2 regions of the Kitasatospora sp. NPDC086009 genome follow, and region 1 is predicted to be linked to the other one. Evidence: predicted binding sites of a transcription regulator. Region 1 holds the regulator's gene; the other holds the start of a gene.
The links. Region 1 encodes HrcA, which represses chaperone genes, less so after heat shock. Its sites were predicted from a motif close to TTNGCACTCNGNNNNNCNGAGTGCNAA; they were not measured.

Region 1 (3,411 bases):
TCGGGATGGTGACCGTGCAGTGCAGGTCGTCGCCGCGGCGCTGGAAGGTCGGGTGGGTGCTCTCGGCGATCTCGACGTAGAGGTCGCCGGCCGGGCCGCCACCGGGGCCGACCTCGCCCTCGCCGGCCAGCTGGATCCGGGTGCCGTTGTCGACACCGGCCGGGATCTTCACGGTCAGGGTGCGGCGGGCCCGCACGCGGCCGTCGCCGGCGCACTCCGGGCACGGGGTCGGCACGACGGTGCCGAAGCCCTGGCACTGCGGGCAGGGCCGGGAGGTCATGACCTGGCCCAGGAAGGACCGGGTGACCTGGGAGACCTCGCCCTTGCCGCGACACATGTCACAGGTCTGCGCGGAGGTGCCGGGGGCGGCGCCCTCGCCGCTGCACGTGGTGCAGGTGACGGCGGTGTCGACCTGGAGTTCCTTGGTGGTGCCGAACGCGGCCTCCTCCAGGGTGATCTCCAGCCGGATCATGGCGTCCTGGCCGCGCCGGGTGCGCGAGCGCGGGCCGCGCTGACCGGCGGCCGCGCCGAAGAACGCGTCCATGATGTCGGAGAAGCCGAACCCGGCCGCGCCCGCGCCGAAGCCGCCCGCGCCTCCGCCGTTGGGCGAGAGGGGATCCCCGCCGAGGTCGTAGACCTGCCGCTTCTGCGGGTCGGAGAGGACCTCGTAGGCGGCGTTGATCTCCTTGAACCGCTCCTGCGTCTTCGGGTCGGGGTTGACGTCCGGGTGCAGTTCGCGCGCCAGGCGCCGGAACGCCTTCTTGATCTCGTCCTGCCCCGCATCCCGTCGGACGCCGAGTACCGCGTAGTAGTCCGTGGCCACCAAATGCTCCGCTTGTTCCGCCTGTAGAAGTGCTTGCGACTGGTACCGGTGTCACCTGTGTGACACCGGTCGTTCCCTACGACTCGGCCAGGATCTGGCCCACGTACCGTGCCACCGCTCGCACCGCCCCCATTGTGCCCGGATAGTCCATCCGGGTCGGACCGATCACACCCAGTTTGGCCACGCTCTCGTCGCCCGAACCGTAACCGACCGAGACGACCGAGGTGGAATTGAGCCCTTCGTACGCGTTCTCCCGGCCGATCCGGACCGTCATCCCGGCGTCCGCCGTCTCACCCAGGAGGCGCAGCAGGACGACCTGCTCCTCCAGCGCCTCCAGCACCGGCTGGATGGTGAGCGGGAAGTCGTGGCCGAAGCGGGTCAGGTTGGCCGTGCCGGCCAGCATGATCCGCTCCTCGTTCTGCTCGGCGAGCGCCTCGAAGAGCGTCGCCAGGACGACGGTGACGGCCGGCCGGTCCACCGCCTCGAACATCGCCGGGAGCTCGTCCAGCAGCCCCGGCACGTCGGGCAGCCGCACGCCGACGGCCCTCGTGTTGATCTTGGCACGGAGGTCCGCGAGGACCACCTCGCCGACCGGACCCGGGCAGTCGACCATCCGCTGCTCGACCCGGCCGGTGTTGGTGATCAGGACCAGCATGACCTTGGCCGGAGCGAGTGCGACCAGCTCGATGTGGCGCACCGTGGACCGGGAGAGCGAGGGGTACTGGACCACCGCCACCTGCCGGGTGAGCTGGGCGAGCAGCCGGACCGTGCGGGCGACCACGTCGTCCAGGTCCACCGCGCCGTCCAGGAAGTGCCGGATCGCCCGCCGCTCGGGCGCGCTCATCGGCTTGACCTCGGCGAGCCGGTCGACGAAGAGGCGGTACCCCTTGTCGGTGGGGATCCGCCCGGCGCTGGTGTGCGGCTGGTGGATGAAGCCGTCCTCCTCCAGCGCGGCCATGTCGTTGCGGACGGTGGCCGGGGAGACCCCGAGGTTGTGGCGTTCGACGAGAGCCTTGGAGCCGACCGGCTCCTCGGTGCCCACGTAGTCCTGGACGATGGCGCGGAGCACGGCGAGCTTGCGTTCGTCGAGCTGGCGGACCTCACCGGCCATGGGGCACGCACCTCCCTCTTCGCACGTTGTCCGTGGTGACGTGTGTCGTTCCGGCATGGTGCGGTCCGCCGGGCGGACCGCGGCCTTTGGCACTCTGAACAGAGGAGTGCCAGAACCGTACCTGCCAGTGTAAGGCCCGGGTCCGACGGCAGGAACGGCACCGCCGGGGTGATCCTGCCCGCATCGCGCGGCGCGCGGGTGATGCCGCGGGACCGGCCGGGTGGCAGCATCGATAGCGAACGGCGAACGGAGGACCAGCGATGTCGACCTCGGGCCAGCCCACCCGCTTCGCCCCGGACCGCGGCCTGACCGGCCGGATGGTCGGGACCATGTTCGTGATCGGGCTCCTGTACGTGGGTTTCACCGGCCTGCTGATCGCGCTGCTGCGCGGCGCCTGGCCACTGATCGTGCTGATCTCCGGCGGGCTGTTCGTGGCCCAGTTCTGGTTCAGCGACAAGATCACCGAACGGGCGATGGGCGCCCACCGGGTGACCCCGGAGCAGTACCCCCAGCTGCACGGCACCGTCGACCGGCTCTGCGCCCTCGCCGACATGCCCAAACCCCGGGTGGCGGTCGCCGACAACGACATGCCGAACGCCTTCGCGACCGGCCGCAACCCGCAGAACGCGGTGGTCTGCGTCACCACCGGGCTGCTGCGGCGGCTGGAACCGGAGGAACTGGAGGGCGTCCTGGCGCACGAGCTGTCGCACGTCGCCCACCGGGACGTCGCGGTGATGACCATCGCCGGCTTCCTCGGCGTACTGGCCGGGGCGATGACCCGGATCGCGATGTACGGCGGCTTCATGGGCGGCGGCCGCAACAGCAACGACTCCAACGCCGCGATCGCCGCGCTGGTCATCCCGCTGGTGTCGGTGGTGGTGTACGCGATCAGCTTCCTGCTGACCCGGCTGCTCTCCCGCTACCGGGAGCTGGCCGCCGACCGGGCCGCCGCCCAGCTCACCGGCCGGCCCAGCGCACTGGCCTCGGCGCTCACCAAGGTGACCGGCCAGATCGCCGCGATCCCGACCAAGGACCTGCGCCAGGCCCAGCCGTACAACGCCTTCTACTTCGCCCCCGCGCTGAGCGCCCGGGAGGCCGCCTCGCAGCTGTTCTCCACCCACCCCTCGCTGGAGAAGCGGCTGGAGCAGCTGGCGAAGATCTCCACCCAGCTCGGCCGCTGAGCCGACGACACGCCCCGGAGGGGACCGCCGTGGGAATCCTGGACGCACTGTTCGGCCGCACCAAGCCCGTCCGGCCCGACCTCGACCAGCTGTTCGGCGTGCCCTCGGCCGCGCTGACCCTGGAGGCGGCGGCCGGCTTCCGGCCGACCGGCGTCGGGTCGGTCTGCTTTTCCTCGGTCGAGGGCGGCGCCTTCGTCGAGGTCGAGCGGCAGGTCCGGGCCCTGCTGGACGCCGACACCGAGCGCGGCGGCGTCCCGGTGGAGGCCTCCAAGGACGCCTACGGCTACTCCTGGCTG
Region 2 (3,411 bases), on a different contig from region 1:
CGACGACGACGTCCGGTTCGCCGAGGGCCTGGCCACCGAGATCAAGGACGGCGCGAGCGTTTCGATCATTCCGGCGGTGGCCGGCGGCTGCTGATCCGCCCCTTTCCGACCTGGCCTTTCATCGGCCGACCCGTTTTCGACCGGGCCGTCCGTGCGTACGGAATTCCGATCTCCGTACGCGCGGGCGGCCCGCCGCATTCCGGCGGGAATATTTCGCGGTCCGGGGGAGTAGAGTGTGGCTCGTCCGGGAAGAGGGCCGCCCCACCCCCCTCGCGCCGGTACTCGAACTCCGTCCGCGCCCGTACCGCCGGTGTCTGTCCGGCCGCTGAGACCGGCGCCGGGGCCGTGACCGTGAAACATGTCAGGCCGATGTCAGAATTCTCGAAGGCATTTGAGTAATTCGTCCGCTATGTCCGGCGTGAAATGCCGATTTCCTCCCGCTTTGGTCTGGCCTGTCCCCTGGCGGACCTAGGGAATTCCCAGCGGTTGACCCTGTTGCAGAGGGCGTCGATCCGGATACATTCAGCCGCGGTCGACGCAATCACCCGCTCACCGGAGGCCTTCCGGTGGTCTCCGCGGACGATTGTGGCGTGCACGGCTGCGCCCAGGGGGGGTTCCCCGGGCCGGCCTCAAACCAGACCCGGGCCCGCGACCTGCGGGCGCGTGAAGGGCCAGCACAGCACTAGGGGAGTTCGGAATGGCTCAGGGCACCGTCAAGTGGTTCAACGCGGAGAAGGGCTACGGCTTCATCGCGGTCGACGGTGGTGCGGACGTCTTCGTCCACTACAGCGCGATCCAGATGGACGGCTACCGCACCCTTGAGGAGGGCCAGCGGGTCGAGTTCGAGATCTCTCAGGGGCAGAAGGGCCCGCAGGCGGACATGGTCCGCGCCGCGGTCTGACCTTTCCGACCCCAGGAGTTCGGCTCGGCCCATTCGGCTGGTGCACCTCTTGCTTCACGACGGGCCCGTACGACACATGTCGTACGGGCCCGTCGGCATGTCCGGCGGGGGCCCGCGCGGCGTCCGGCGCGGGGGTGCCGGACACCGCGGCGGCGGCCCGTCGGGGGCTCGTCGGGGGCTCGCCGACGGCGGCCGCAGGGGGCGGACGCGGCTCGCGGGTTGGGCGATTGGGCTTGCACTCGCCTACCCGGAGTGCTAATCATTGGCGTTAGCACTCACAGTGTGAGAGTGACAGCGGACTGGGTCGGTGAGGCCCCCGGGAGCGGTAGGGGAAAGGACCCCCGCACACCAGGGCCGTCCGTCGCGGGCACCCCTTGGTCCGAGCAGTCGACCGTGTCCCGGAGGACCACTTCTGATGGCCAAGATCATCGCCTTTGATGAGGAAGCTCGCCGCGGCCTTGAGCGTGGCATGAACCAGCTCGCCGACGCGGTGAAGGTCACGCTCGGCCCCAAGGGCCGCAACGTCGTGCTGGAGAAGAAGTGGGGCGCCCCCACGATCACCAACGACGGTGTCTCCATCGCCAAGGAGATCGAGCTCGAGGACCCCTACGAGAAGATCGGCGCGGAGCTCGTCAAGGAGGTCGCCAAGAAGACCGACGACGTCGCGGGTGACGGCACCACCACCGCCACCGTGCTGGCCCAGGCGCTCGTTCGCGAGGGTCTGCGCAACGTCGCCGCCGGCGCCAACCCGATGGCCCTGAAGCGCGGTATCGAGAAGGCCGTCCAGGCCGTCTCGGACCAGCTGCTGGCCCAGGCCAAGGACGTGGAGACCAAGGAGCAGATCGCCTCCACCGCCTCCATCTCGGCCGCCGACACCCAGATCGGCGAGCTCATCGCCGAGGCCATGGACAAGGTCGGCAAGGAAGGCGTCATCACCGTCGAGGAGAGCAACACCTTCGGTCTGGAGCTCGAGCTCACCGAGGGCATGCGCTTCGACAAGGGCTACATCTCCGCCTACTTCGCCACTGACCTGGAGCGGATGGAGGCGACGTTCGAGGACCCGTACATCCTCATCGCCAACTCCAAGATCGGCTCGGTCAAGGACCTGCTCCCGCTGCTGGAGAAGGTCATGCAGAGCGGCAAGCCGCTCGTCATCATCGCCGAGGACGTCGAGGGCGAGGCCCTGTCGACCCTGGTCGTGAACAAGATCCGCGGCACCTTCAAGTCCGTCGCCGTCAAGGCCCCGGGCTTCGGCGACCGCCGCAAGGCCATGCTCGGCGACATCGCCATCCTCACCGGTGGCACCGTGATCTCCGAGGAGGTCGGCCTCAAGCTGGAGAACGCCGGCGTCGACCTGCTGGGCACCGCCCGCAAGGTGGTCATCACCAAGGACGAGACCACCATCGTCGACGGTGGCGGCGACAGCGACCAGGTCGCCGGCCGCGTGAACCAGATCCGTGCCGAGATCGAGAACAGCGACTCGGACTACGACCGCGAGAAGCTCCAGGAGCGCCTCGCCAAGCTGGCCGGCGGCGTGGCCGTCATCAAGGCCGGCGCGGCCACCGAGGTGGAGCTCAAGGAGCGCAAGCACCGCATCGAGGACGCCGTCCGCAACGCGAAGGCCGCCGTCGAGGAGGGCATCGTCGCCGGTGGTGGCGTCGCGCTGCTGCAGGCCGGTGTCGCGTTCGACAAGCTGGAGCTGGAGGGCGACGAGGCCACCGGTGCCAACATCGTCCGCGTGGCGCTGGAGGCCCCGATCAAGCAGATCGCGACCAACGCCGGCCTCGAGGGCGGTGTCGTGGTGGAGAAGGTGCGCAACCTCCCCGCCGGTCACGGCCTGAACGCCGCCACCAACACCTACGTCGACCTCATCGCCGAGGGCATCATCGACCCGGCGAAGGTCACCCGTTCCGCGCTGCAGAACGCCGCCTCCATCGCGGCGCTCTTCCTCACCACCGAGGCCGTCATCGCCGACAAGCCGGAGAAGGCCGCCGCGGCCGCCGGCGGCGGCATGCCGGGCGGTGACATGGACTTCTGATCCCCTCCGGGATCGGTCGTTTCCCGATCGCACGGGCGGTTCCCCTCGGGGAGCCGCCCGTGCGGCGTTGTGTCCGGCGCCGTTTTGGGACAATGGACGGATGGCTGCCACCGCTGATGACATCGAGACCGCCCTGCACAACGCGCGGGCGCTGATCCTGGCCGACCTGACCGCGCGGGACGTGGCGGACGCCGCCGTGGTGTCGCTGGTCGAGGACGCCGTGACGCACCGCCGGTGGTGGCTTGAGCAGTGGCCGGACGGCGCCGAGTACGTGCTCGGGCTGGTCGCCCAGGACGTCCAGGACGCACTGCTGGAGGCCTACGGCCGCTGGCCGCTCTGCACCTCCTGCGCGGCCGACGGGGACCCGCACGCGCTGGGCGTCGAGCCCGAGCTGGGGCCGGAGCCGCACTGGGTCTGCGGCAAGGCGGGGGCGGTGGTGGCGCCCGTCGGCCGGCTCGACGGCTGATCCTGC

Region 2: the regulator HrcA is predicted to act here: its motif matches at 1,134-1,160, upstream of groL (chaperonin GroEL).

The regions. Positions count from the first base shown of each region.
Region 1 is NZ_JBITSA010000002.1:139,218-142,628, reverse strand. It holds gene dnaJ (molecular chaperone DnaJ) at 1-823, opposite strand, end outside; gene hrcA (heat-inducible transcriptional repressor HrcA) at 900-1,934, opposite strand; gene htpX (zinc metalloprotease HtpX) at 2,195-3,115, shown strand; gene ACIF6L_RS06265 (hypothetical protein) at 3,145-3,411, shown strand, end outside.
Region 2 is NZ_JBITSA010000012.1:262,975-266,385, reverse strand. It holds gene ACIF6L_RS26200 (ubiquitin-like small modifier protein 1) at 1-94, shown strand, start outside; gene ACIF6L_RS26195 (cold-shock protein) at 698-901, shown strand; gene groL (chaperonin GroEL) at 1,317-2,939, shown strand; gene ACIF6L_RS26185 (hypothetical protein) at 3,040-3,405, shown strand.